Regions from separate parts of the Streptomyces sp. WMMC940 genome, predicted to be linked through region 1. Evidence: predicted binding sites of a transcription regulator. Region 1 holds the regulator's gene; the other holds the start of a gene.
What was found. Region 1 encodes HspR, which represses chaperone genes until heat shock. Its sites were predicted from a motif close to TTGAGNNNNNNNNNCTCAA; they were not measured.

Region 1 (14,320 bases):
CGCGGCCTCGTAGTGGTCCACGTGGTGGATCGCGCCCTCCAGTCCGCGGAGGGCGAGGATCGCGAGGCCGATGGTCAGGATGACGTACTCGACGAAGTACGCCTGCCAGGCCTTGGAACCGGCGAAGCGCGACTTGCGGCCCGCGCGGGACGGCAGGTTCAGCAGCCGGATCACGATGAGCACGAGGATGCCGACGACGGTCATCAGGCCGATGAACTCGATGTACATCTCGAAGGGCAGGAATCCGCCCAGGACCGGCAGGGTCCAGTCGGCCTCGAACAGCTGGCCGTACGCCTGTGCGAGCGTCGGCGGCAGCGTCAGGAAGCCGATCGCGACGAACCAGTGGGCGAAGCCCACGATCCCCCAGCGGTTCATCCGGGTATGGCCGAGGAACTCCTTGACCAGGGTGACCGTGCGGGCCTTGGGATCGTCGGTGCGGCTGCCCGCAGGCACGGGCTGACCGAGTCTCACGAACCGGTAGATCTGCGCGACGGCTCGGGCGATGAGCGCAACGCCGACCACGGTCAGGACCAGCGACACGATGATCGCGGCGAGTTGCATTTCGGGGCTCCTCGGGCCTGCGAGGGTGGGGGATCGGCACTTACTAAGCGGTAACTTATTCAGTCCGTGCCGAGCGTACCCACTTATTCCGTCGCACTGTAGCCAGGTGGGCGGTGATCTGCGTCGCTCAGGGCACCCTGAGTGCGAGGCGGGAGCAGGGCCCGCGGCGTGCGCGCCAGGACGGCCAGATCCAGCCCGATCCAATGGTGCTCCACGTAGTGCTGGTCGAGCAGCTCCGGTTCGTCCCAGGGTAGCGTCGAGCGCCTGTGCAACTGGGCGGGGCCGGTGAGGCCGGGGCGGACGGTCTGCCTCCAGGGGGCGGCGGCGCGGGGATCCTCGGGAGCCAGGGCCGCCGGGCCGACCAGGGACATCTCGCCGGTGACGACATGGGGCAGCCGGGAGAGCAGATCCAGCCGCCAGCGGCGGGTGCGCAGCGAGCGGACGGTGAAGGGGTACCCGTGGAGCCCCGTCCTGAGCTCCCGCGCGACGATGCCGCCGGGCCGGCGGCGCAGGGCGAGGGAGCAGGCCGCGGCGGCCAGCAGTGGTGCGGCGAGGACGAGCAGCAGTGTGCCGAGGGCCAGATCGAGAAGGCGTTTGGGGTCGGGGGGGCGCACGGTCGGCGCCCATGGGGCCGGACGCGTGGGGCCTGTTGCTCCGGCCGGTTCCGCCGGTCCCGCCGATCGCACCGACTGCACGGGGCGCAAGGCACTCACCTGACCGTTCTGTCTTTTCTCGGTCGATACCTGGTGGTTTCTGTCCAGTCAGACGCGTCTATGAACCTTTCGCGTGCTTTGCAGAACGATGGCACGGTGGGTGTGACGGGGTGTGCAGGCCGCGCCGGGCGGGCAGGGGAAGGGGGGTGGCATCATAGTTGAGTCGACTCGACTCAGGTCTGTTGACGTCGTGGGGTGGGTGATGCATCCTTGAGCCAGTTCCACTCAAGTCCACTGGAGGAATCGAAATGGCACGTGCGGTCGGCATCGACCTGGGCACGACTAACTCCGTCGTCAGCGTTCTGGAGGGCGGTGAGCCCACCGTCATCACCAACGCCGAGGGCGCCAGGACCACGCCGTCCGTCGTCGCCTTCGCCAAGAACGGTGAGGTGCTCGTCGGCGAGGTCGCGAAGCGTCAGGCAGTGACCAACGTGGACCGGACGATCCGCTCGGTGAAGCGCCACATGGGCACCGACTGGGCGATCGAGCTGGACGGGAAGAACTTCAACCCGCAGCAGATCTCCGCGTTCATCCTGCAGAAGCTGAAGCGGGACGCCGAGTCGTACCTGGGCGAGAAGGTCACGGACGCCGTCATCACCGTCCCGGCGTACTTCAACGACTCCGAGCGCCAGGCCACCAAGGAGGCCGGTGAGATCGCGGGTCTGAACGTCCTGCGCATCGTCAACGAGCCGACCGCCGCCGCGCTGGCGTACGGCCTCGACAAGGACGACCAGACGATCCTCGTCTTCGACCTCGGTGGCGGTACCTTCGACGTCTCGCTGCTGGAGATCGGCGACGGCGTCGTCGAGGTGAAGGCCACCAACGGCGACAACCACCTCGGTGGCGACGACTGGGACCAGCGCGTCGTCGACTACCTGGTGAAGCAGTTCGCGGGCGGTCACGGCGTCGACCTGTCCAAGGACAAGATGGCTCTCCAGCGTCTCCGCGAGGCCGCGGAGAAGGCGAAGATCGAGCTGTCGTCCTCCACCGAGACGACGATCAACCTGCCCTACATCACGGCGTCCGCCGAGGGCCCGCTGCACCTGGACGAGAAGCTCACGCGCGCCCAGTTCCAGCAGCTGACCTCGGACCTGCTGGAGCGCTGCAAGACACCGTTCCACAACGTGATCAAGGACGCGGGCATCCAGCTGTCCGAGATCGACCACGTGGTCCTCGTCGGCGGCTCCACCCGCATGCCGGCCGTCGCCGAGCTCGTCAAGGAGCTGACCGGCGGCAAGGAGGCCAACAAGGGCGTGAACCCGGACGAGGTCGTGGCCATCGGCGCCACCCTCCAGGCCGGTGTCCTCAAGGGTGAGGTCAAGGACGTCCTGCTCCTCGACGTGACCCCGCTGTCCCTCGGCATCGAGACCAAGGGCGGCATCATGACCAAGCTCATCGAGCGCAACACGACGATTCCGACGAAGCGCTCGGAGATCTTCACGACGGCCGAGGACAACCAGCCGTCCGTGCAGATCCAGGTCTACCAGGGCGAGCGCGAGATCGCGGCGTACAACAAGAAGCTCGGCATGTTCGAGCTGACCGGCCTCCCGCCGGCCCCGCGCGGCGTCCCGCAGATCGAGGTCTCCTTCGACATCGACGCCAACGGCATCATGCACGTGACCGCCAAGGACCTGGGCACGGGCAAGGAGCAGAAGATGACCGTCACCGGCGGTTCCTCGCTGCCGAAGGACGAGGTCGACCGGATGCGCCAGGAGGCCGAGCAGTACGCGGAGGAGGACCACCGCCGCCGCGAGGCCGCCGAGACCCGGAACCAGGCCGAGCAGCTCGTCTACCAGACCGAGAAGTTCCTCAAGGACAACGAGGACAAGGTCCCCGGTGAGATCAAGACCGAGGTCGAGACGGCGGTGAACGAGCTCAAGGAGAAGCTGAAGGGCGAGTCCGCCGAGGGCGACAACACGGCGGAGATCCGCACCGCCACCGAGAAGGTCGCGGCGGTCTCCCAGAAGCTCGGCCAGGCCATGTACGCCGACGCCCAGGGCCAGCAGGCCGCGGGCGGCGCGGATGCCGGTGCCTCCCAGGCGAAGGCCGACGACGACGTCGTCGACGCCGAGATCGTGGACGACGAGAAGGACCAGAAGGGTGGCGCTGCCTGATGACGGAGGAGACCCCGGGTTTCGAGGAGAAGCCCGACGTCCCCTCCGGCGCCACTCCCGATGACGCGGCGCAGGCCGCCGCCCCCTCCGCGGACGAGGGGGCGGCCCAGGCCGGGGACGCAGCACAGACGGCCCGCACGGCCGCCGACGCGGGCCTGACGGCCCAACTGGACCAGGTCCGGACCGCGCTCAACGAGCGCACGCTGGACCTGCAGCGGCTGCAGGCCGAGTACCAGAACTACCGCCGTCGGGTGGAGCGGGACCGGATCACGGTCAAGGAGATCGCGGTCGCGCAGCTCCTGACCGAGCTCCTGCCGGTGCTCGACGACATCGGCCGGGCCCGTGAGCACGGCGAACTGGTCGGCGGCTTCAAGTCGGTGGCGGAATCGCTGGAGACCGTCGCCGCCAAGATGGGGCTGCAGCAGTTCGGCAAGGAGGGCGAGCCCTTCGACCCGACGGTCCACGAGGCCCTGATGCACAGCTACGCGCCGGACGTCACCGAGACGACCTGCGTGGCGATCCTGCAGCCGGGCTACCGGATCGGCGAGCGGACCATCCGGCCGGCGCGGGTCGCGGTGGCCGAGCCGCAGCCGGGGGCCCAGCCCAAGGAGCAGGCGGCCGAGCAGGCGACGGACGAGGAGAGCGGTGGCCCGGACGAGGGCTGACGCAGACGGCAGGCACCGGAAGGAGGGACGTCGATGAGCACGAAGGACTTCGTCGAGAAGGACTACTACAAGGTCCTCGGCGTCCCCAAGGACGCCACCGACGCGGAGATCAAGAAGGCGTACCGGAAGCTCGCGCGCGAGAACCACCCGGACGCCAACAAGGGCGACGCGAAGGCCGAGGAGCGCTTCAAGGAGATCTCCGAGGCCAACGACGTGCTCGGCGACCCCAAGCGGCGCAAGGAGTACGACGAGGCGCGGGCGCTCTTCGGCAACGGTGGTTTCCGGGCCGGTCCCGGAGCCGGAGGAACGTTCAACTTCGACCTGGGCGACCTCTTCGGGGGCGCCCAGGCCGGGGGCGCCGGCGCCGGCGGCTTCGGCGGTGGACTCGGGGACGTCTTCGGCGGCCTGTTCAACCGCGGGGCCGGTACGGGGCCCCGTACCCAGCCGCGCCGCGGCCAGGACATCGAGTCCGAGGTGACGCTCAGCTTCACCGAGGCGGTGGACGGGGCCACGGTCCCGTTGCGGATGTCCAGCCAGCAGCCCTGCAAGGCCTGTTCGGGCACCGGCGACAAGAACGGCACGCCCCGGGTGTGCCCGACCTGCGTCGGCACCGGCCAGGTCTCGCGCGGCGGCAGCGGGTCCTTCTCGCTGACCGACCCGTGCGTGGACTGCAAGGGCCGCGGGCTGATCGCCGAGAACCCCTGCGAGGTCTGCCACGGCAGCGGTCGCGCCAAGTCGTCCCGGACCATGCAGGTCCGCATCCCCGCCGGGGTGAGCGACGGCCAGCGGATCCGGCTGCGAGGCAAGGGCGCACCGGGCGAGCGCGGCGGACCGGCCGGCGATCTGTACGTGGTGGTCCACGTCGGGGAGCACCCGGTCTTCGGGCGCAGGGGCGACAACCTCACCGTCACGGTGCCGGTCTCCTTCACGGAGGCCGCGCTCGGCGGCGAGGTGAAGGTCCCGACCCTCGGCGGGCCTCCGGTCACCCTGAAACTGCCCGCGGGTACGCCGAACGGCCGTACGATGCGGGCCCGCGGCAAGGGCGCCGTCCGCAAGGACGGCACCCGGGGCGATCTGCTGGTCACGGTTGAGGTCTCGGTGCCCACGGAACTCGGCGACGAGGCGCGTGAGGCACTGGAGGCGTACCGCAAGGCGACTGAGGGTCACGACCCGCGGGCAGAACTGTTCCAGGCTGCGAAGGGAGCATGACGCGATGGACGGCCGACGTCGACAGCCCGGATTCGGTGGCAGGGCCTATGAACTGACCGAAGAGACGCCGGTGTACGTCATCTCGGTGGCGGCTCAGCTGTCCGGGCTGCACCCGCAGACCCTTCGACAGTACGACCGCCTCGGTCTGGTCTCCCCGGACCGCACGGCGGGGCGCGGCAGGCGCTATTCGGCGCGGGACATCGAACTGCTCCGCCAGGTCCAGTCCCTGTCCCAGGACGAGGGCATCAACCTGGCCGGAATCAAACGCATCATCGAGCTGGAGAACCAGGTGGCGGCGCTGCAGGCCAAGGTCGCGGAGCTGTCCGCGGCGGTCGAGGGCGCCGCGCTGGCCATGCAGCAGCGGGAGGCCCAGGTGCACGCGTCGTACCGGCGCGATCTGGTGCCCTACCAGGACGTGCAGCACACGAGCGCGTTGGTGGTGTGGCGGCCGAAGCGGGACGGCTGAGCGTTCCCGCCGGGCCGTGGCGCACGGGAGTCGGCGGAGGGACCGGGAGGTGTGGACCTCCCGGTCCCTCCTCACGTCCGCTCCGGGCCGCGGACCCGGCGGGGGCGGAGCACGGAGGCTCGTACGCCCTCCCGGATCCCGGGACCGCTGTGGGCCGGTCCAGGTGTCGGCTCGCCCGTCGGGTCGAGCCGGACTCCCGTGAGCGGGCCGCCAGGCGGTGGCCCCGACGAAGGCGTGTACGCGGGAGGGGCCGCGCGGCAGCGGCCCCCGCCGGGCGCGATCCGTGCCGGCCCGCCGTGGTCGTTCCCCCGCCTTACCGGCGTTCCCGGACCGCGATGCAACGTGCACCGGCAACAGGCTGAGCTCCACGGCGAGCGTCGGGAGGGCCGGGTCACGGGTGCCCACCGTGATGTGCGGCCGCGGTTTCCTTGCCGAGGGAGCGGACGATGCGCACCGACGGAAGGCCGGATCCGGCCACTTCGACGACGCCCGCGGTGCGGTCGAGCCGGACGGCGGGGCCGGAGTCGGTCCGGTCCGTGCTCAGTGATCCTGCTCCAGGATGCCGGACTGGGCGATGAGATAGCCGAGTTGGGCCCGCGAGCCGCTGCCGAGGGCGGAGGCGAGCTTGGCGATGTGGGTGCGGCACGTGCGGACGTTCATCCCGAGACGGCGGGCGATGGCCTCGTCCACGTGGCCCTCGACGAGGAGTTTCGCGATGGAGCGCTGGACGCCGCTGACGCCGTCCGGCTCGGGGGCGTACGCGACGACCTGGTCGTCCCAGGCGACGCCGTGGAGCCAGAACTGCTCGAAGACCCCGACGAGGTACTGCACGAGACCCTCGTGGCGCAGCTCCAGGGCGACCCTGCGGTCGCTGCGAGCCGGGATGAAGGCCACCTTGCGGTCGACGATGATGAGCCGGTCGATGATCTCCTCGAGGGTGCGGAACTCAGCGCCGTAGGGGGCGACCCGCTCCACGTAGGCCATGGTGGCCGGGTGGTGACGGGCCGTGTGCTGGTACAGCGTGCGCATCGAGACGCCCCGGTCGACGAGCATCCCCACGCGCCGCAGCCCCTCCTGGAGGGTGGCCGGCCGGCGGCCGCTGCCCGGCTGCACCGTCAGCAGTTCCTCCCGGCACTCCGCGATGACCCGGTCCAGCGTCGCGTTGATGAGGTGGAGTCCCTCGAGGACGGTGATCGCATGTGTCGTGGACGGATCGTGTGCGTTCAGCGTCATGAATGGCTCGAACGTCTCCGCCAGTGAGATGGTGAGTCGTCTCCGCTCCTGGATCTCCCGCTCTATGGGGTGCATCAGCTGGTGCAGGGCGACGGACGGCGGAACCGGACGAAGCCACTCGGTGTCGTCGGGGTCGGGGCGCAACATGCCCAGATCCATGAGGCACGGGGCGTCGGTCACCTCCGACCGGGCTATGCGGCCACTGCGCAGAGCGGACGCATACAGGTTTTTCCCGGCCTCGCACAGCTCGTCGTGACTGTGCTTATCTCCCCCATCGCCCTGTTTTGTCTCCATATGCACCCCCCTCAGGGTCCTGAATTACAGGAACATGATGCCTGGCCGCGCTGGTGAAGGCGTTCGGAGTGAGCCATCGTTCTAGACGCGGGGGGAGGTAGTGATTAATAGAGGTGGAGATCGGCCATGACCAGGATGGTTCGTGCACTGTGCGCTATAGCCGTTGCGGCTGCTCTCGGCGGTCTCGCGGCGAGCGGTGAGCCGACGTGGGAGTCGGCGCCGACGACGGTGACCGCGTCTCCGGGCGAACCCACTTGGGAGAGCGCGCCGGCGGACGCGGACGCATGAGCATGCCCCCGGACGATCGTGTCTTCCGGCGGGAGATGGCGACCGCTTACCGATCCGGGTGGCACTTCATCGATCTCGTCACGGCAATCCCCCACCGTGGCGACTCGCTGATGGTCACCCTCTTCGGGGAACCGATCGTCGTCGCCCGCGAGGACGACGAGGACGTCCGCGCCTACCGGTGCCTTCGCCGGCCCCGCGGGGCCCCACGCCCCGTCCGCTGTGCCATCCGGTACGGCATGATCTTCGTCAATCTCGACCAGCGTGACCACCAGCTGGTCGAGCGCGAGACCACCACCGCCACCCCCCGCAGTGCCTGAGCGATTCCCCCGTCGTTCAAGATCGCTCAGGCGCTTCCCCCACACAGCGGCGCCATCGTGGACCTGAAACACGATGGCGCCGCTGTGCTGTGCGCGGAAACGCGGCGGCGCCGCCGTGCCGTGCGCGTGCGGCGGACGCGCGCCCGCTAGGCCCGGCCCATCGCGCGGGTCAGGGCGATCTCGATGACCACGCGGTCCGGGTTCGGTGACGGCGTGCGGCCGTAGCGCTCCGCGTAGCGGGCGACCGCGTCGGCGACGGCCTCCGGGTCCGTGCGGACGGTGGCGCGGCCCTCGAGCGTGGCCCAGCGGCCCTTGTCCACCTGACAGACCGCGACGGCGGCCCCCTCGGGTCCGGCGGCCAGCACATTGGCGACCTTGCGGCTGTTCTTGTTGGTGATCACCCGGGCGACGCCCTTCCCCCCGCCCCCCGGGTCGTACGTGACACCCACCGCCACGACGTGCGGAGTGCCGTCGGGGCGGGGAGTGGTGAGCGTGCACATGTGGTACTCGCGCCAGAAGCCGAGAAAGGACTCGTGGGGGTGGCTGGGGTCGATGGCCATGCCCCGGAACCTACCCGGGGGACTGCGCGTCGACGAATCGGGGGAGGAGGGGAGACCTGGAGATACTTGAGCGGAACCGACTCAACTTTGTGTACCGTAGATGAGTCAGGGCGATACGCAGTCGAGGCGAGGAGGAGAAGCCGCACGTGGACGCCGAGCTGACCAACAGGAGCCGGGACGCGCTGAGTGCCGCGACCACCCGGGCCGTGTCCGAGGGACACGCGGACCTGACCCCCGCGCATCTGCTGCTGGCGCTGCTCGCGGGCCAGGACAACGAGAACATCACCGACCTGCTGGCGGCCGCCGACGCCGACCAGGCCGCGGTACGGTCGGGAGCGGAGCGGGTCCTCGCGGACCTGCCCAGCGTGACGGGATCGACCGTCGCGCCGCCGCAGCCCAACCGCGAGCTGCTCGCGGTCATCGCCGACGCCGACCGGAGGGCCAAGGAGCTCGGGGACGAGTACCTCTCCACCGAGCACCTCCTCATCGGCGTCGCGGCCAAGGGCGGACGGGCCGCCGAGGTGCTCTCCGGGGAGGGCGCCACCGCGAGGAAGCTGCAGGAAGCGTTCGAGAAGGCACGAGGAGGGCGCCGGGTGACCACGCCCGACCCCGAGGGTCAGTACAAGGCCCTGGAGAAGTTCGGCACCGACTTCACGGCCGCGGCCAGGGAGGGCAAGCTCGACCCCGTCATCGGCCGCGACCAGGAGATCCGCCGGGTCGTCCAGGTGCTCTCCCGCCGCACCAAGAACAACCCCGTGCTGATCGGCGAGCCCGGCGTCGGCAAGACCGCCGTCGTCGAGGGACTCGCCCAGCGCATCGTGAAGGGCGACGTACCGGAGTCCCTCCGCGACAAGCGGCTGGTCGCCCTCGACCTCGGCGCCATGGTCGCCGGCGCCAAGTACCGCGGCGAGTTCGAGGAGCGGCTCAAGACCGTCCTCTCCGAGATCAAGGAGAGCGAGGGCCAGATCATCACCTTCATCGACGAGCTGCACACCGTCGTGGGCGCGGGTGCCGGCGGCGACTCCGCCATGGACGCCGGCAACATGCTGAAGCCGATGCTCGCCCGCGGCGAGCTGCGCATGGTCGGTGCCACGACCCTCGACGAGTACCGCGAGCGGATCGAGAAGGACCCGGCGCTGGAGCGCCGCTTCCAGCAGGTGCTGGTCGCCGAGCCCACGGTCGAGGACACCATCGCCATCCTCCGCGGCCTCAAGGGCCGCTACGAGGCCCACCACAAGGTGCAGATCGCGGACAGTGCCCTGGTGGCCGCCGCGACGCTCTCCGACCGCTACATCACCTCCCGCTTCCTGCCCGACAAGGCCATCGACCTCGTCGACGAGTCCGCCTCCCGGCTGCGGATGGAGATCGACTCGTCCCCGGTCGAGATCGACGAGCTGCAGCGCTCCGTCGACCGGCTGCGCATGGAGGAACTCGCGCTCTCCAAGGAGACCGACGAGGCGAGCGTCCAGCGGCTGGAGAAGCTCCGCCGCGACCTCGCCGACAAGGAGGAGGAGCTGCGCGGGCTGACGGCGCGCTGGGAGAAGGAGAAGCAGTCCCTCAACCGCGTCGGCGAGCTCAAGGAGAAGCTCGACGATCTCCGCGGCCAGGCCGAGCGGGCCCAGCGCGACGGCGACTTCGACACCGCGTCCAAGCTGCTGTACGGGGAGATCCCCGCGCTGGAGCGGGAGCTGGAGGCCGCCAGCGAGGCCGAGGCCCGACAGGAGGCCGCCAAGGACACCATGGTCAAGGAGGAGGTCGGCCCGGACGACATCGCCGATGTCGTCGCCTCCTGGACCGGCATCCCGGCCGGACGGCTGCTGGAGGGCGAGACGCAGAAGCTGCTGCGGATGGAGCAGGAACTGGGCAGGCGGCTGATCGGCCAGACCGAGGCCGTGCAGGCCGTGTCCGACGCCGTACGCCGCTCCCGGGCCGGAGTCGCCGATCCCGACCGTCCCACCGGCTCGTTCCTCTTCCTCGGCCCGACCGGCGTCGGCAAGACCGAGCTGGCCAAGGCACTCGCGGACTTCCTCTTCGACGACGAGCGCGCCATGGTCCGCATCGACATGTCGGAGTACGGCGAGAAGCACAGCGTGGCGCGGCTCGTCGGTGCCCCGCCCGGGTACGTGGGCTACGAGGAGGGCGGCCAGCTCACCGAGGCGGTCCGCCGCCGCCCGTACAGCGTGGTGCTGCTCGACGAGGTGGAGAAGGCCCACCCCGAGGTCTTCGACGTCCTGCTGCAGGTCCTCGACGACGGCCGGCTGACCGACGGGCAGGGCCGGACGGTGGACTTCCGCAACACCATCCTGATCCTGACCTCCAACCTCGGCAGCCAGTACCTGGTGGAGCCGCTGACCGGCGCGGAGGAGAAGAAGCAGCAGGTCCTGGAGGTCGTACGGGCCTCGTTCAAGCCGGAGTTCCTGAACCGGCTGGACGATCTCGTCGTCTTCTCGGCCCTGGACAAGGAGGAGCTGGCGCACATCGCCGAGCTCCAGATCGCACGGCTCGCCAAGCGGCTCGCCGAACGCCGGCTCACCCTGGACGTCACCCCGGAGGCCCTGGAGTGGCTGGCCGACGAGGGCAACGACCCGGCCTACGGTGCGCGGCCGCTTCGCCGGCTGGTCCAGACGGCGATCGGCGACCGGCTCGCCAAGGAGATCCTCGCCGGAGAGGTGAAGGACGGCGACACGGTCCGCGTCGACCGCGCGGACGGCGGCCTGATCGTGGGTCCGGCACAGTGAGCCACGCCCGGGTGGGGTTGCCAGCCCCCGCCCGGGATGGGGGAGGATGGCCGTATCCGTACGAAGGGAAACACCCGGTGAGCATCGACCCGTCCTCGATTCCGAACTTCGGGGGCCAGCCCCAACCTCAGGCCGCGTCAGGACCGGCGGGCCCGGTCGTCCCCGACCAGGACCTGGTCAAGCAGCTCCTCGACCAGATGGAGCTGAAGTACGTCGTCGACGACGAGGGTGACCTCGCGGCGCCGTGGGAGGAGTTCCGCACGTACTTCATGTTCCGCGGCGAGAACGAGCAGCAGGTCTTCTCGGTGCGGACGTTCTACGACCGTCCCCACGCGGTCGAGGACAAGGCCCAGGTCCTCGACGCCGTCGACGACTGGAACCGCCGCACGCTGTGGCCGAAGGTCTACACGCACACCCACGAGGAGGAGGGGCAGCCCACGACCGTCCGCCTCATCGGCGAGGCCCAGATGCTGATCGGCACGGGCGTCAGCCTCGAGCACTTCGTCTCGTCGACGGTCAGCTGGGTGCGCGCGGCCATCGAGTTCGACAAGTGGCTGGTGGAGCAGCTCGGCCTCACCCCGGCCGGGGAGTCGGCGGACGAGAAGCCCGCCGACGGCGCCTGAGCGGACCGGCGGTCCGAGCGCCCCGACGAACAAGGGCACGGCGGTGGTGGGTGCACCCCCGCGGGGTTCACAGCGCCGTCGGTGCGACGGTCAGGTACGTCCCGTAGCAGAACGAGAGCCCGGCCAGGGCGACGATCACCGTGATCGCCGCCCTGGGCCGGGCTCTTGTCAGTGCGGCGGCCAGCGGCAGCAGCAGCGGGAAGGCCGGCAGCAGAAAGCGCGGCTTGGACTCGAAGAAGCCGGAACCGCCGACCGTGATCAGCACCAGCACCCCCGTGTACACCAGCAGCGGCAGCGGCGGCCGGTCCAGTACGAAGAGGGCGAAGAGCAGGACGCCGGCCCCCGCGATCACCAGCGCCATCGGGAAACCGAAGAACGTCGGTGCGGTCACCATGCTGCGGATGACCTTCAGGGATCCGAGGCCCATGTCGAAGCGCGAGGTCCAGCCGCTCTGCACGGCGAAGTAGCCGCCGAGCACATCGCCCTTGCGCACCCCGACCCACAGCACGTAGCCCAGCCAGCCGGCGGGCGCCAGCGCGGCGGCGGCCCAGACGGGCGCCCGGCCGCCCCTCGTGGCCCGCCGCCTCCACAGCTCGCAGCCGGCCACCACGCAGACGGCCGCGGCGACCGCGATGCCGTTGGGCCGGGTCAGCCCGGCGAGCCCGGCCAGCGTTCCGGCCCACAGCCAGCGGCCGGTCACCAGCGCGTACAGCGACCAGGCGGCGAACGCCGTGAGCAGCGGCTCGGTGTAGGCCATGGACAGGACGACCGCGTGCGGCAGCAGCCCCCACAGCAGCACGACGAGGGTCGCGAGCCCGCGGCCGTGGAGCCGCTCGACGACCGCGTAGATGCCCCATGCCGCCAGGCCCGCCGCGGCCCACGACAGCGCCAGTCCCGCGGTGCCTCCCGTGACCGGCAGCACGGACGTGACGGCCCGGATCAGTCCCGGGTAGAGCGGGAAGAAGGCGAGGTCGGACTGGACGGCCCCGTCCGGCCAGTACACCGTGCGGCCGTAGCCGTTCGCGGCGATGCCGATGTACCACTTGGAGTCCCACGAGGTGGCGAGCAGCGCCCGCGGCGACCGGCCGACGTGCCACGCCCACAGGGCCACCACGACCGTGCCGGTCAGCCGCGCGGCCGCGAACAGTCCCAGGGCGGGGGCCGCCCGGTGGAGCGCCGCGCGCGGGCGGGAAAGGGACCGGTCGTCGGCGGACGCTGCCTTGTCGAAGGTCTCGGCGAACAGGGGGCACCTCCGTGCGCGCGGGTGCGGTCACCCCGACCTTCGGCGGTGCGCGCGCGGTGCGCGACCGCTGGCAGCCGCCCGGGTGGATCGCCCGCACGGGCGGGTCGGACACGCGTGTCGCCGTGACAGCGGACGGCCCGGACGCTAGGGCCGTCCCGCAGGGATTGCGGGGCAGCCCTCGGGGCGGGTTCCGAGGGGTTCGACCTCGACGAACCGCGCCCGGATCCCGAGGCGGACGCCCGCTGACGAGGGAGCCCGAGCCGGCGGGTGGGACGGCGCCGAGGAGCCGCCGCGGGCCCGGGGTCCGCACGCTACGAGCGAGCCGGGCGGCGTGAGTTCAGGGCGCGAGCCCCTTCAGTCGGGAGACGGCCTCCTCCAGGACGTCGGCGCTCTTGCAGAACGCGAATCGCACGGACGGCGCCCCGGCGTCCCTATGTCGTGCGGCAGGCCCCGCTGCGGATCTCCGGCACCGGCGGTGAGCGGGCCGCACCACCTGTACGGACCGGTCTGCGGGCCGTACCGCCGGGCTCGGTGACGCGGCACTGTCCGTCGTATCCTGACCACACACGGGAAGGAGCCGTCCATGAGCGTCGACGCGATCGTGCACACCGAGTTCCCCAAGGGGTACACGGTCCTGTTCGGGGCCGACGGAAAGGTGATCATGACCCCGCAGAGCGAAGAGCACTCCAGCACCATCAGGTCGATGCAGATCGACTCCGCTCTCGCCCTCGGCCGTCACGCGAAGGTCACCTCCGATGTCTACATCGACTTCCCCGCCGACGAGAACTCCGCCCCCGACCTCGCGATCCTGCGCGAGGACGCACGCAAGGAAGGCAAGCGCTACAGCTTCGAGGACGTCCTGCTGATCTCCGAGGTCGTCTCGACCTCCTCCGCACGCAAGGACTACGACGACTGCACCGCGAAGTACGGCCGCTACGGCATCCCGATCTACCTGGTCGTGGACCCCTACGCCCAGGAAGTCGTCCTCCACACCCAGCCGACCGCCACCGGTTACATCGCCGCACACACCCACAAGTACGGCACGGGCAAACTCCCCATCCCCCTGGCCGACGGCCGCACGTTCACCCTTGACCTCGACGAACTCCCGCGCCCGGATCCCGAGGCGGACGCCCGCTGACGAGGGAGCCCGAGCCGGCGGGTGGCTCGGACGGCGCCGAGGAGCCGCCGCGGGCCCGGGGTCCGCACGCTACGAGCGAGCCGGGCGGCGTGAGTTCAGGGCGCGAGCCCCTTCAGTCGGGAGACGGCCTCCTCCAGGACGTCGGCGCTCTTGCAGAA
Region 2 (14,320 bases), 1.2 Mb from region 1:
GTAGCCGCGCAGCTGCGACATGTTCAGGGTCTCGGCGACGACGCCCTGGCCGGCGAAGGCCGCGTCGCCGTGCAGGGCGACCGGCAGGACGGTGAAGTCCGTGCCGCCCTTGTTGATGATGTCCTGCTTGGCGCGCACGACGCCCTCGAGGACCGGGTCGACGGCCTCCAGGTGCGACGGGTTGGCGACCAGCGACACCTTGATCTGCTCGCCGTCGAGGCCGGTGAAGGTGCCCTCGGCGCCCAGGTGGTATTTCACGTCGCCCGAGCCGTGCATCGACTTCGGGTCGAGGTTGCCCTCGAACTCGCGGAAAATCTGGGCGTACGACTTGCCGACGATGTTCGCCAGGACGTTCAGCCGGCCGCGGTGGGCCATGCCGATGACGACCTCGTCGAGGCGGGACTCGGCCGCCGAGTCGATGACCGCGTCGAGCAGCGGGATGACGGACTCGCCGCCCTCCAGCGAGAAGCGCTTCTGGCCGACGTACTTGGTCTGCAGGAAGGTCTCGAAGGCCTCCGCCGCGTTCAGCCGGCGCAGGATGCGCAGCTGCTCCTCACGCTCCGGCTTGGCGTGCGGGCGCTCCACGCGGTCCTGGATCCACTTGCGCTGCTTCGGGTCCTGGATGTGCATGAACTCGATGCCGGTGGTGCGGCAGTACGAGTCGCGCAGGACGCCGAGGATGTCGCGCAGCTTCATCATCGACTTGCCGCCGAAGCCGCCGACCGCGAACTCGCGCTCCAGGTCCCACAGGGTGAGCCCGTGCTCGGTGATGTCCAGGTCGGGGTGCTTGCGCTGGCGGTACTCCAGCGGGTCGGTGTCGGCCATGACGTGGCCGCGGACCCGGTAGGAGTGGATCAGCTCGAAGACCCGGGCGGCCTTGGTGACGTCGTCGTCGTGCGAGGCGTCGATGTCCTTGAGCCAGCGGACCGGCTCGTAGGGGATGCGCAGCGCCTCGAAGACGTCGTCGTAGAAGCCTTCCTCGCCGAGGAGGAGGTTGGCGACGATCCGCAGGAACTCGCCGGAAGCGGCGCCCTGGATGACCCGGTGGTCGTACGTCGAGGTCAGGGTCATGACCTTGGAGACGCCCAGCTTGTTCAGGGTGTCCTGGGAGGTGCCCTGGAACTCGGCCGGGTAGTCCATCGAGCCGACACCCATGATCACCGACTGTCCGGGCATCAGCCGCGGCACGGAGTGGACGGTGCCGAGGCCACCGGGGTTGGTGAGCGAGACGGTGACGCCGCTGAAGTCGTCCATCGTCAGCTTGTTGCTGCGGGCGCGGCGCACGATGTCCTCGTAGGCCTGCCAGAACTCGAAGAAGTTCATGGTCTCGGCCTTCTTGATGGCCGCGACGACGAGCTGCCGGTCGCCGTTCGGCTTCACCAGGTCGATGGCGAGGCCGAGGTTCACGTGCGGGGGCTTGACCAGGACGGGCTTGCCGTCCTTCTCGCCGTACGACCAGTTCATCGACGGCATGGCCTTGATCGCCTGCACCATCGCGTACCCGATGATGTGCGTGAAGGAGATCTTCCCGCCGCGGGCGCGCTTCAGGTGGTTGTTGATGACGATCCGGTTGTCGAAGAGCAGCTTCACCGGGACGGCGCGGACGGACGTGGCCGTCGGCAGCTCCAGCGAGGCGTTCATGTTCTTCGCGACCGCGGCGGAGGGGCCGCGCAGCGGCAGCATCTCCGGGCCGTCGGGAGCGCCGGCGGCCGGTGCGGCCTTGGCGGCGGGCTTGGCCGGAGCGGCGGCGGGCTTCGCGGGAGCGGCGGGCTTCGCCGGGGCCGGTGCCGCGGCGGCGGGCTTCGCGGGGGCGGCCGGCGTCCGGGCCGGTGCCGCGGGAGCCTGGGCGGCGGGGGCCGCGGGAGCCGGAGCCTGTGCGGTGCCCGGCGTCTCCGTGGCCGTCGCGGCCGGCGCCGCGGGGGCGGCCTCGCCGCCCGGCTTGTAGTCGGCGAAGAAGTCCCACCAGGCGCGGTCGACCGAATTCGGGTCCTGGAGGTACTGCTGGTAGATCTCGTCGACGAGCCACTCATTGGCCCCGAACGCGGCGGCGGGGTTCTTCCCCTGCCCGTCGGGGTCGGTCGAAGTACTCGAGTTACTGGGGGACTGAGACGACACGGCGGCAACCGCCCTCTTCCGCTTCACAAGGTGATGGACAGCGGAAATAAAGGCTACGCCTACGCGGCGGGGAGGTGCAGGCCGGGCGTGGTCATCGTCGCCTAAGTCACACCTGACAGCCGGTTTCGGCGTAGGAAATGGCGGGAAACAAACGTGGTTCCCCTGCGGACTGGGTACGGCGGAACGCGGCTGCGGCCCCGCGGGCCGCACCCTTGTCCTGCTCCCCGGACACATGGACGCAGGACGCGCCTGTCCGGTTCGCCACGGGCTTCGCTCCTCTTCGAACCCTACGTCAACCGCGTGCCACGGGGTTTCCCGGAAGAGTGACCCGGATGCGGCAGCCTCGTGTCGATTCGGCCACGCCGATGCGGCCGCCGTGCAACTCCACCGCCCAGCGTGCGATCGCCAGGCCCAGACCCGTGCCCCCGTCACTGCCCGAGCCCTGCTTCGACGGGGCGATGCCCCGGTTGAAGCGTTCGAAGACCTTGTGCCATTCGGACTCGGGGATCCCGGGACCTTCGTCCTGGACCTCCAGGTCCAAGGACTCGGCCTGGAAACCCCTGCGGGCACGGACCGTGACCCTGCCGTGCGGAGGGGAGTGCTTGACCGCGTTGTCGATGAGATTCGCCACGACCTGGTGCAGCCGCTCGGCGTCCGCGTGCGCGGTCAGCTCGGGCGGGAAGACGTCCAGGTGCAGATGGACGTCCTTGCGGGTGTGGCTGCCGGATCCGGAGGACAGCCTGCGCTGCCCGGCGGCCAGGTTGGCCTCCTTCAGCACGCCGGACAGATAGGGCCAGACCTCGAAGCGCCGGGCCTTGAGCGTCACGACGCCGTTGTCCAGCCGGGAGAGGTCGAGCAGAGTCTCGACCAGCCGGGACAGCCGCTCCGTCTGCTGCAGCGCGGTGCGCATCGTCTCGGGGTCGGCCGTCGAGACGCCGTCCACGACGTTCTCCAGCACCGCGCGCAGCGCCGCGATGGGCGTGCGCAGCTCGTGCGAGACATTGGCGACGAGCTCCTTGCGGTGCTGGTCCACGGCCTCCAGGTCGTCCGCCATGCGGTTGATCGTGGAGGCGAGGTCGCCCAGCTCGTCACGGCGGCCGTCGCCCCGCACCCGGCGGGTGAAGTCGCCGTGGGAGATCGACTTCGCGACGGTGTTCATCTCGTCCAGCGGAGCGGTCAGTCCGTGCGCCACGAACTGGGTGATCAGCAGCGTGGTGATCATGGCGAAGACCGTGATGTAGCGCAGCTCCGCCCCGGTGCGGAAGGCGACCAGCGCCAGCCCGGTCGTGATCAGCACGGCCGCGACGACCAGGGCGCCGAGCTTGGTCTTGATCGAGATCTCCACCGCCCGCAGCCGGGACCGGAGCCGGCTCCGCCGGATCATGGCGCCGGGCTCTCCAGGGCGTACCCGACACCGTGCACGGTACGGATCCGCTCGGCGCCGATCTTGCGGCGCAGCGCCTTGATGTGGCTGTCGACCGTGCGGGTGCCGGAGGCGTCCGCCCAGTCCCAGACCTCGGCGAGCAGCTGCTCGCGGGAGAGGACCGCACGCGGGGTGCCGGCCAGGCACACGAGCAGGTCGAACTCGGTCGGCGTGAGGTGCACGTCCTCGCTCCGGACGCGGACGCGGCGCTGGGCGTGATCGATCTCCAGCTCACCGAGGCGCAGAATGCCGCTGCGGGGCGTCACGGCGGCCAGCGCGGCGCGCTCCACCCGGCGCAGCAGGACGTGCACCCGGGCGGCCAGCTCGCGCATGGAGAACGGCTTGGTCATGTAGTCGTCGGCGCCCACGCCGAGCCCGACCAGCATGTCGGTCTCGTCGTCGCGGGCGGTGAGCATGAGTACCGGGACGGGCCGCTGCGCCTGCACCCGGCGGCACACCTCGAGGCCGTCGAAGCCGGGCAGCATCACGTCGAGGATCATCAGGTCCGGCTGCCAGGCCTCCGCGACGTCGACGGCCGCGGGGCCGTCGGTCGCGGTCTGGACGAGGAAGCCCTCGGCGCGCAGACGGGCCGAGATGGCGTCGACGATGGTGGTGTCGTCCTCGACGACCAGCACCCGGCGCTGGGCACTTCCGGTCGGCTGTGCCGCCGCGCCGTTGCTGCTGGTGTGTGTCTGCTCCATCGCCCCGCCCCTGTCGCGCACTGCGAGCTGCGTGTAGATCGGTGTGTCAGGTAGGCAGCGTAAAGGCACCGACCAGGTCCCGGCTACGCAGGGCGAACTGCCAGGTGGACCACGTCAGGTACGCCTCGGGCAACCGGGATCTCTTCGGTTCTTACCCCGCTGAATCCGGCATTCCGCAATGAGTCCTCGAAATTCCGGGAAGGCTGCGCCGACCAGACGGCGAGGACTCCTCCGGGCGTCAAACACCGTGCACAGGCAGCCAGTCCGACCGGCGAGTAGAGACCGCCGTTGTCCTCGGTGACGGTCCAGTCCGGGCCGTTGTCGATGTCGAGGCAGAGCGCGTCATACGTGTCCGAAGTGTTATGGAGGTGGCCCACGAGGTCCGTGTGCAGGACGGTCGTGCGCGGATCGGCCAGTGCCGCCGCGGAGATGCGCTCCAGCGGGCCCGACGTGTGCCAGTCGATGATCGCCTGTTCCCGCTCGGCGACGGCGATCCGGGACCAGCCGGGCTCGGCGGCCGCGCGGGCCAGGGAGAAGCCGACCCCCAGTCCGCCGATGAGTACGGACGGGTCCGGCCGTCCGCCGAGGGCCTCGTACGCGGCGTCCATGAGGAGCCGCTCGGAGCGGCCGTCCGATGTGTCCATCAGGAAGCAGCCGTTGGCGATGATCTCGTGGATATCCCCGTCGGGGCCGCCGCGTTCGCGCAGGACGACCTCGCCGTACGGTCCTGAGCGCCGGTCGAGGGTCCGTGGGGCGGCGGCATGGCTGAGGGGCTCCATGGCCCCCCAGGCTAGCGCCGCTTCGGGCGCCGTCCGCCGTTACGAGGGGGCGCCCCCGTCTGTCCGGTGGATTTCGGCCGGCGCGGCACGAGTGCTGTGACCGGGCGGCCGAGTGGCGCAGGTCATGGACGGGTGCGGAATGATCGCGCTGCCCGGGCGGGGTCGGTGAGGTTGACCGGTACCGGGCCGGCCGGCGCCGGCCGGTGGCCCCGGCGGGACCGAGGACGAGGGCGGCCGGGACGGGGGAGGTTTCGTCCGTGCGACGGCTCCGGGCGCCGGAATCCGCTCGGGCGGCTCGGAACCGGGGCGGACGGGCGCGCCGGGCCGGAGGGGCGCCCGCGGCCGGCGAGCGCGTGCCCCGGCGTTCGTCCGTGCGCTCAGGCTCCCCCCGGCCCTCGCGGCGCGTCGTTCACCTTCTGGTGCCGCTCGTCCCGCTCGGAACTCGCTGTACGGCCGGTACGGCGACCGGGCCACCGCCTCCGCCCTGCTGCGCGGTTCGAGCACGGACGTCGGCCGTCCGGCGACGGTGCCGCTGCTGGTGGCCGGCGGCGCGGCTGCCCGTGCCCTCGGGCCGCCGGTGCCGCCGGCCGGTCAGGACCGCGCCGAGGGCGGCCGTGGCGGTGCGTAGTACACGCTGACCAGCGGGGCGATCACCCGCCACCCCTGTGACTCGTACAGCGCCCGCCCGTCGGGTGTGCCTCCGAGCACGCCGGAGGTGGCGCCGCGCTCGGCGGCCGCGTGCTGCAGCGTGCGCATCACCAGCGAGCCCAGTCCCCTGCGCCGGTGCTCGGCGGCCGTCTCGATCTGGTCGACGACGGCCGTGGTGCCGGCCGTGGCGATCTGCCCGCGGGCCGCGAAGGCGCCGTCCGCGGTCGTGATCAGGACACGTGTGACGCCGTCCCTCGTCCAGGCGCGCAGCCGGTGCCCCTCCGGCGGGGCGGGGGGTGGCGTGGTCCGCCGCGCCAGCGGCGCCGTCATCAGGAAGCCGGGCTCGTCGGGCGTCCAGTCCGGCCCCAGCCACTCCAGGACCCGCTCCTCCTCCTCGAACACCTTGAGCCACCGGCCGGGCACCCCGGCCGAAGCGGCGACCTTGCGGACCGCGGCCTCGCTGTTGTCGGTGAGCACGTGGCGCGTGGTGTGCCGGGGGAGCCCGACGTCCACCGTGAGGCCCCAGGGCTCGGCGACGGGCTCCGCCGCCCCGCGGGAGACGACCCAGCCGTCCACCCAGGCCCGAATGGCCTGTGTAAGAGATGCACTCGTCATTCGCTCATTACATCCGGTCGGTCGTCGGATGCGCCAGGTGGTATCGCTCACGGCGAACGCCCCCAGGGGAACATCGGCGACTCCCCCCGCATTGAGTCCGTGTAACTCAACTTGACTGCCGAAGGGGAGATCATGGCCTCGACGCCCGCACCGCTCACCCTGCCTGTGCTGCCACTCGACGACGAGGTCGTGCTGCCGGGGATGGTGGTACCGCTCGACCTGTCCGACAACGACGTACGGGCCGCGGTGGAAGCCGCCCAGGCGGCAGCCCGAGCGGAGCCCGGAAAGCCGAGGGTGCTGCTCGTCCCCCGGATCGACGGCACCTACGCCGCGACCGGCGTGCTCGGCACCGTCGAGCAGGTGGGACGGCTCTCCGACGGAGACCCCGGTGCCCTGATCAGGGGCCACAGCAGGGTGCGCGTCGGAGCCGGCACGACCGGCCCCGGTGCCGCCCTCTGGATCCACGGCACCCTCGTCGACGAGACCCTGCCCGACCCGCTGCCGGGCTCGGTCACGGAGCTCGTGAAGGAGTACAAGGCCCTCGCCACCAGCTGGCTGCGCAAGCGCGGAGCCTGGCAGGTCGTGGACCGCGTCCAGCAGATCGACGACGTTCCCGCGCTCGCCGACAACGCCGGCTACTCGCCCTTCCTGAGCATCGCGCAGAAGGTCGAACTGCTGGAGACCAGCGACCCGGTCGCCCGGCTCAGGCTCGCCACCGAGCAGCTCCGCGAGCACCTCGCCGAACAGGACGTGGCCGAGTCCATCGCCAAGGACGTCCAGGAGGGCGTGGACAAGCAGCAGCGCGAGTTCCTGCTGCGCCGCCAGCTGGACGCCGTGCGCAAGGAACTGCGGGAGCTGGGCGGCGAGTCCGCGGGCGACGAGTCCGACGACTACCGCGCCCGCGTCGAGGCCGCCGAACTCCCGGAGAACGTCCGCGAGGCCGCCCTCAAGGAGGTCGAGAAGCTCGAGCGGTCCAGCGAACAGAGCCCCGAGGGCTCCTGGATCCGCACCTGGCTCGACACCGTCCTCGAACTGCCGTGGAACGAACGCACGGAGGACGCGTACGACATCCGGGGCGCCAAGGCCGTCCTGGACGCCGAGCACGCGGGCCTGGACGACGTGAAGGAACGGATCACCGAGTACCTGGCGGTCCGCAAGCGGCGCTCCGACCGCGGGCTCGGCGTGGTCGGCGGCCGGCGCGGCGGCGCGGTCCTCGCGCTCGTCGGCCCGCCCGGTGTCGGCAAGACCTCGCTCGGCGAGTCCGTCGCCCACGCGATGGGACGCGAGTTCGTCCGCGTCGCCCTCGGCGGCGTCCGGGACGAGGCCGAGATCCGCGGCCACCGGCGCACCTACGTCGGCGCGCTGCCCGGCCGGATCGTCCGTGCAGTCAAGGAGGCCGGGTCCATGAACCCGGTGGTCCTGCTCGACGAGATCGACAAGGTGGGTTCCGACTTCCGCGGGGACCCGGCGGCGGCGCTGCTCGAGGTCCTGGACCCGGCGCAGAACCACACGTTCCGCGACCACTACCTGGAGGTCGAGCTCGATCTGTCGGACGTGGTGTTCCTGGCCACGGCCAACGTCCTGGAGGCCGTCCCGGAGGCGCTGCTCGATCGGATGGAGCTGGTCAGGCTCGACGGCTACACCGAGGACGAGAAGGTCGTCATCGCCCGCGACCACCTGCTCCCGCGCCAGCTGGAGCGGGCCGGCCTGGAGCCGGGCGAGGTGACCCTGGACGAGTCCGCGCTGCGCAGGCTGGCGGGCGAGTACACCCGCGAGGCGGGCGTGCGGAATCTCGAGCGCGCGGTGGCCAGGCTGCTGCGGAAGGTCGCGGCCCAGCACGAACTGGGCGAGCGCGCCCTTCCGTTGACGGTCACCGACGGCGACCTGCGCGCGCTGATCGGCCGTCCGCACCACGTGCCCGAGTCCGCCCAGGACCCGGCCGAGCGCCGCACCGCGGTGCCGGGAGTGGCCACGGGACTCGCGGTCACCGGCGCCGGGGGCGACGTGCTGTACGTCGAGGCGTCGCTGGCCGACCCGGAGACCGGCGCCTCCGGACTGACCCTGACCGGTCAGCTCGGCGACGTCATGAAGGAGTCCGCACGGATCGCGCTGAGCTTCCTCCGCTCGCACGGCGCGGAACTGGAGCTGCCCGTGGGCGATCTGAAGGACCGTGGCGTGCACATCCACTTCCCGGCGGGTGCGGTCCCCAAGGACGGGCCGAGCGCGGGCATCACGATGACGACCGCGCTGGCGTCCCTGCTCTCCGGGCGGCTGGTCCGCACGGACGTGGCCATGACGGGTGAGGTGTCGCTGACCGGACGGGTGCTGCCCATCGGCGGCGTGAAGCAGAAGCTGCTCGCCGCCCACCGCGCCGGGATCACCACGGTGGTGATCCCCAAGCGCAACGAGGCCGATCTGGACGACGTCCCCGCGGAGGTCCTGGAGAAACTGGAGGTCCACCCCGTGACGGACGTCCGCCAGGTCCTGGAGATCGCCCTGTCCCCGGCCGAGGTGCCGGTGCCGGCCGCGGCGTGAGCCGCGGGGCACGGCCCCTCACGAGGTCGCCGTACGCCGGCCCGCTCCCGCGGGCCCGGGTACGGCGACCGCCGTTTCCGGGTCCTCGGTGCGGGGACGGGCGGTCCGAGCCCCCGAGCGGGCGGGCGTGTGCGTCGGGGCGGTGTGCCCGTGCAGCGCCACGGGGACGGCGGCCACGCCGCCGGGGGCCGTCGGGTGAGCGCGGAGAGGGGGTCCGGCACGAACGCCGCGTCGAACGGTGATTCGTGCCCGGCGCTCCGGGCCGTCAGCCCGGCGGTCAGCTGCGGCACCGATTCCGTGCGGCTTCCGACATGCCGTCACGAACCGTCGAGCCAGCCCCGCAGGGTCGCCCGGGCCCCGGCCTGGAAGCGGGTCTCGGCGCCGAGCGACTCCAGCAGCCTGCTGATCCGCCGCCGTGCCGTGTGCACATGGACGCCCAGCCGGCGTGCGATCGCCTCGTCCTTGAGCCCGGCCGCCAGCAGGGCCAGCAGTTCCTTCTGCTCGGCGGGCAGCGCCCCGCCCGGCGGTGGAGGTTCCGGGGGCAGCGCCCCGCCCGGCGGGGCCGCCCGGTCCCACACCGTCTCGAAGAGCGGCACGAGCGCGTGGCGCACCAGCGCGTCCCCGACCACCAGAGCGGAAGCCCGGGGGTCCGCCGCGTCACCCGGGGGCAGCAGGGCGGTCCGCCGGTCGACGGCGATCAGCCGGGTCGGTACGGCCGGGGCGACCCGGGCCCGAAGCCCCCGCTCCACCAGCGCTTTGAGCGTCCGGATGCGCTCCGGCGCGGCGAGACCGTCCCGGTCCAGGACGGCCCGTACGCTCACTCCCCGGTCCAGCAGTCCCTCGATGCCGGGTCCCGGCAGGCGGAAGGTCCCGAATCCCGGCCGGCCCTTGACGTACGGCGGGCGGTCCAGGACGACCACTTCGCGCTCCGCGGACGCGAGCAGGTCGTCGGCGCGCTCCCGGATCGCGCGCTGCCCCGTGATCACTTCGATGCCGCTTCCCGGAACGGCCGGCGCTCCCGCCGTCAGCCGTCCCGCCAGCTGATCGGCGGTCATCCGTAATCGCTCCAGTTCGGCCGATTTCATGTGCAGTTCGGCCTGGCGGCGGTGGATGAGGGTGCGGATCGCGGCGGCCGGCGCGGCCGGGCGCGGCAGCGTCCCGCCCCCGCGCGGCGGCAGTGCGAGCCCGTGCTCCACGAGCCGGTCGAGCGCCGCGTCCACCTCGTCCCTCGGCAGCCGGAGGTGCACGGCCAATTCCTCGGCCCCCTCCGCCCGTTCCTCCAGCAGGGCTTCGTACGCGCGCTCCTCGGTCGCCCCCAAACCGAGGTAGTGCAACTCCGCCTCGATCATGCGGGGATTCTCACTCCGCCTTCACAGAGCACACAAGTGGGCATGTCCACTTCTCAACGCACCCGCCGCATTGATCGGTTGACGCCTCACGGGTTGCATGGCCATGACCACCTGAACCGGCTTACCAGCACGTGGGAGGGGTACGTACTGTGCGCAAGCCCAGGCACAACCAGGGAAGACCGGCACTCGGCATCACCAGGGGGACAGGGGCCGCGGCGCTCCTGGCCGCTGCCGGTCTCCTGATCACCGCGGTCCCGGCCCAGGCGGCGACCCCGCCGCCGGCACCGCCCGTCGAGGTCGTCCCCGGGGAGGACACCGCGACACCCGCTCTCGTCGAAGGGCTGCACGAGCCCGTGGACGCCAAGGCCGCTCCGGCGGACGCGGCCCGCCGGCACCTCGAGGCCAAGGAGAGCCGCTACCGCATCGCCGAACCGCGACGGGACCTCGCCCCCGTCCGCACGCTGAAGCGGGGCGTGGACGAGACCGTACGGCTCCAGCAGAAGCACCGGGGGATACCGGTCCTCGGCGGCCAGTACGTGGTGCGGATGGAGACCTCCGGCGGCAAACGCGTCGTCACCGGCACCTCCGGCAAGTACTTCACGGGGCTGACCACCGGCACCGAGGCCACGGTCGCCGAGGAGGTGGCGGTGCGCCGTGCCGTGAGCGCCACCGCGGCCCGGCTCGGCAACTCCCGGCTCACCGAGGCCGACGCCATCCGCAAGGAGGGCGAGAAGTCGCGGAAGGCGCAGGCGCTCACCGGCACCGCGGGCGGCCTCGTCGTCATCCCGCGGGGCGACGGAGTCCTGGCCCGCCATGTGACGGTACGCGGCACGAACCCGGTGACCGGCGAACCGGTGCTGGAGGAGGTGTACGTCGACGCGCGGTCCGGCTTCCCGGTGCTGCAGTACAGCGGCATCAAGTCCGTCACCGGGCCGTTGGCCGCGTCCGCCCGGCAGGCCCGGGCGGCCGGCGCGCCGGTGGGCGCGGCGGTCGACGAGCCCGCCGCCCCCGCCGCCAAGGGCAGCGGCCTGCGCCTGGACGGCGGCAAGGTCGACCTGGAGCTCAGCTTCGACGCGGCGACGGGCCGGTACGGCATGACCGACCACGCCCGCATGGCCGACACCAGCAAGAACACCCTCAGCACCTGGGACGCCTCCAGCCAGGACGTCGGTGACGTCTCGGGCCAGTGGCCCAGCGGCATCAAGGTGTTCGAGTCCGCGACCGCCGAGTTCGGCAAGGAGGCCACCGAAGCGGGCGCCGTCGACGCCCACTGGGCGGCCGGACAGGTCTACGACTACTACAAGAAGCAGCACGGCCGGAACGGACTCGACGGCCGGGGTTCCACCGTGAACTCGCTGGTCGGCGTGACCCTCTTCGGAGGCTCGTACGTCAACGCCTTCTGGGACGGCCAGAAGATGGTGTACGGCTCGGGCGACGAGGAGTTCAAGCCGCTCTCCGCCGATCTGGACGTCGTGGGCCACGAGATGACCCACGGAGTCGTGGAGAACACGGCCAACCTCGTCTACGCCGGGCAGTCCGGCGCGCTGAACGAGGCCGTCGCCGACTACTTCGGCAACGCCATCGACGTCACCGCCTCCGGCCTGTCGATGGACGACCCGGACGCGGGCCTCATCGGCGAGGACCTGTGCCGCACCAAGGGCCCGCGGGACTGTGCCCTGCGCGACCTCGACGACGGTGCCACCACCTCGAAGAACTTCCTCGGGGTGACGTTCGGCACCGACAACGGCGGCGTCCACCTCAACTCCACCATCTTCTCCGGTGCGCTGTGGGACATGCGCCAGGACCTGGGCGGGGAAGTCGCGGACCGGATCGTGTACAAGGCGCTGTCCGAGTACATGACGCCGCTCGACGGCTTCACCGAGGGCCGCAACGCGGTGCTGGCCGCGGCGAAGGACCTCGGCGTCACCGCGAAGCAGCAGAACGTGGTGAAACGGTCCTTCAGTGCCCATGGCATCGTGCCCGGCTGGGAGGACGCGCTCGGCGTCGACACCGACCGGCTCCTCGGCAAGCTGAACATCAGCGGCACGGGAGTCCAGGCGGGCGGCGGCTGGTGGACGGCGTCGCAGTCGAACGACGACGGCTCCGAGCCGTACTCGGTCTACGCGGGCAGGGCGGACGGCTCCGGCCACCCCAAGCTGATCAGCCCGAACGACGGACGCTTCCACGTGTACCCGGCGACGGACGGCAAGAACGTCGTCTGGGCGGCCTACGGCGCCACGAGCCTGGACATCCTCTCCCGTCCGCTGGCCGGCGGCCCCATCAAGAAGCTGTACACCTCGACCAGTGACATCTCGGGGCTGCGGGTCGAGAACGGCGTCGTGGTCTTCGAGAGCTTCGGCATCTTCGGCGACCGCCACGTCGCCTACCTCCGGCCCGGCGACACCCGGCCCACCTACGCCGACGGCGGCGGCTTCTTCGTGGCCACGGCGCTCCCGTCGATCTCGCAGGGCAGGATCGCCTACGCCAAGCTCTACCCGGGGGAGACCGGCTACCTGCTCGGCGTCGAGGTCCTGGACCTCAGGACCGGCACCAAGACGCTGACGGGGCAGCTCGGCGAGCCGCAGAGCCTCGGCCAGACCGGAATCAACGGCAAGCACGTCTTCTGGCTGACCGACGAGAACCTGAACGACACCGGCCAGACGGGTGTGCGCCGCGCGGACCTCGACGGTCGCAACGTCTTCGACATCGCCCCCGAGGCGAAGCCGCGGGCGCTGCACGGCGTCGACCTGACCGCGTCCGAGGACGCCGTCACCGTCAGCAGCCAGACGCCCGACACCCAGTGGCGCAACGAGACGCTGTCGAAGCTCTGGCAGCTGACCACGGACGGCAGCCGGCTGGAGCGCGTCTCCTGCAACCGCGGTGAGCAGATCTCGCCGGCCGCGGTGTCCGGCAAGCAGGTCGTATGGCTGGACGGTACGACCGGCTTCACGGACCTGGTCACCCGCATCCGCCCCGCGGGCCGCTGCGGCTGATCAACCCCGTTGACCGGAGCCCCGGTGCGGCAGTGCCGCACCGGGGCTCCGCGCGCGCGGACCGCCGCTTCCCGGCCCGGGTGGCGGCCGTCGGCGAGCGCCCCGAAGCCCCGGCACTGTGAGAACCCGGGTGAGGGGCGGACACGACACGATGTGGGCGTGTGCCGGAAACGAAGCTCGGTGTCGGTGTCGGTGTCGGTCTCGGTCTCGGGGAGTGGGGACGGGAGCGGATGGGGAGCCGGTGCCCGCCGTCGGACCATGCCTGCGAAATACTGGACGAGCTGCGGCGACGGCGGCCGCCGAAGGAACTTCTCATCGCCGGGAAAGCGCGCGAAGGGTGCTGACGTGCACGGAAGCGGTACGGGGAACGGACCCGAGCCGAGGGGAGGGAACGGAGTGGACCAGGAGGTCTCGGAATTCCTCGCCCTGGAGCGGGAGTTGGCCGTCTTCCTGCGCCGGGCCCGGGCGAGCTCGGGCGAGATGGCCCGCGAGGTCCATCCCGAACTGGAGCCCGCCGCGTACGGACTGCTCGTACGGCTGGAGGAGTCCGGAGCTCAGCGCGCCACCGATCTCGCCGGCTATTTCGGGGTCGGCAAGGCCACGATGAGCCGGCAGCTCCGCGCGCTGGAGGAGCTGGGTCTGGTCACCCGCGAGCCCGATCCGGCCGACGGGCGTGCCCAGCTCGTCGCTCTGACCGACGAGGGGCTCACCAGGTTCCGGGCCGTACGAATGGCCCGGCGCGACCGGTACGTACGGAAGCTGGCCGGCTGGGACCGCGGGGAGGTGGCCGAACTGGCCCGTCTGCTGCACCAGCTCAACACCCGTTCCGAGGAGGGCTGAGCTGGGGCGATGTTCCCGGGCCGGCCCGGTCGGCGGTCCGCCCCTGCGTCGGTCAGGCCCGCGGGCCTTCGGTGACCGGGTCCTGAAGCTCCGCGTACACCGCCGTCGCGTCGTCGTGGGTCTTCCAGCGCGTCGCCCCGCCCCGCAGCGCGTCCGCGGCCTCCAGCGCCCGTACGCGGTCGACCAGCCCGTTCGGTCCCTCCGCGCGCAGCAGCGCCATGAGGTCCGCCCAGCTCCCCTCCTCGAAGAGGTCGGTCCAGCGGGACGCCCCGTCGGTGAGCGCCGCCACCGCCCGCACCTCCGCGCGCGGGGTAGTGCCCGT

Region 2: a site for HspR is predicted at 6,373-6,391, ahead of lon (endopeptidase La). Genes of this name have one in related genera too.

What each region holds. Positions count from the first base shown of each region.
Region 1 covers NZ_JAPZBC010000001.1:3,525,535-3,539,854, reverse strand. Annotated here, with positions in the region: gene O7595_RS15465 ((Fe-S)-binding protein) at 1-561, opposite strand, end outside; gene O7595_RS15460 (sugar transferase) at 645-1,175, opposite strand; gene dnaK (molecular chaperone DnaK) at 1,523-3,388, shown strand; gene grpE (nucleotide exchange factor GrpE) at 3,388-4,053, shown strand; gene dnaJ (molecular chaperone DnaJ) at 4,087-5,262, shown strand; gene O7595_RS15440 (heat shock protein transcriptional repressor HspR) at 5,267-5,728, shown strand; gene O7595_RS15435 (helix-turn-helix transcriptional regulator) at 6,269-7,120, opposite strand; gene O7595_RS15430 ((2Fe-2S)-binding protein) at 7,540-7,860, shown strand; gene O7595_RS15425 (pyridoxamine 5'-phosphate oxidase family protein) at 8,007-8,420, opposite strand; gene clpB (ATP-dependent chaperone ClpB) at 8,567-11,158, shown strand; gene O7595_RS15415 (YbjN domain-containing protein) at 11,236-11,781, shown strand; gene O7595_RS15410 (hypothetical protein) at 11,849-13,024, opposite strand; partial or broken gene O7595_RS33855 (aminotransferase class I/II-fold pyridoxal phosphate-dependent enzyme) at 13,362-13,460, opposite strand; gene O7595_RS15405 (Uma2 family endonuclease) at 13,608-14,162, shown strand; gene O7595_RS15400 (pyridoxal phosphate-dependent aminotransferase) at 14,258-14,320, opposite strand, start outside.
Region 2 covers NZ_JAPZBC010000001.1:2,370,538-2,384,857, reverse strand. Annotated here, with positions in the region: gene O7595_RS10295 (multifunctional oxoglutarate decarboxylase/oxoglutarate dehydrogenase thiamine pyrophosphate-binding subunit/dihydrolipoyllysine-residue succinyltransferase subunit) at 1-2,115, opposite strand, end outside; gene O7595_RS10290 (HAMP domain-containing sensor histidine kinase) at 2,408-3,499, opposite strand; gene O7595_RS10285 (response regulator transcription factor) at 3,496-4,239, opposite strand; gene O7595_RS10280 (spermidine synthase) at 4,323-5,018, opposite strand; gene O7595_RS10275 (GNAT family N-acetyltransferase) at 5,610-6,281, opposite strand; gene lon (endopeptidase La) at 6,414-8,816, shown strand; gene O7595_RS10265 (helix-turn-helix domain-containing protein) at 9,134-10,165, opposite strand; gene O7595_RS10260 (M4 family metallopeptidase) at 10,315-13,158, shown strand; gene O7595_RS10255 (MarR family winged helix-turn-helix transcriptional regulator) at 13,504-13,998, shown strand; gene O7595_RS10250 (protein phosphatase 2C domain-containing protein) at 14,051-14,320, opposite strand, start outside.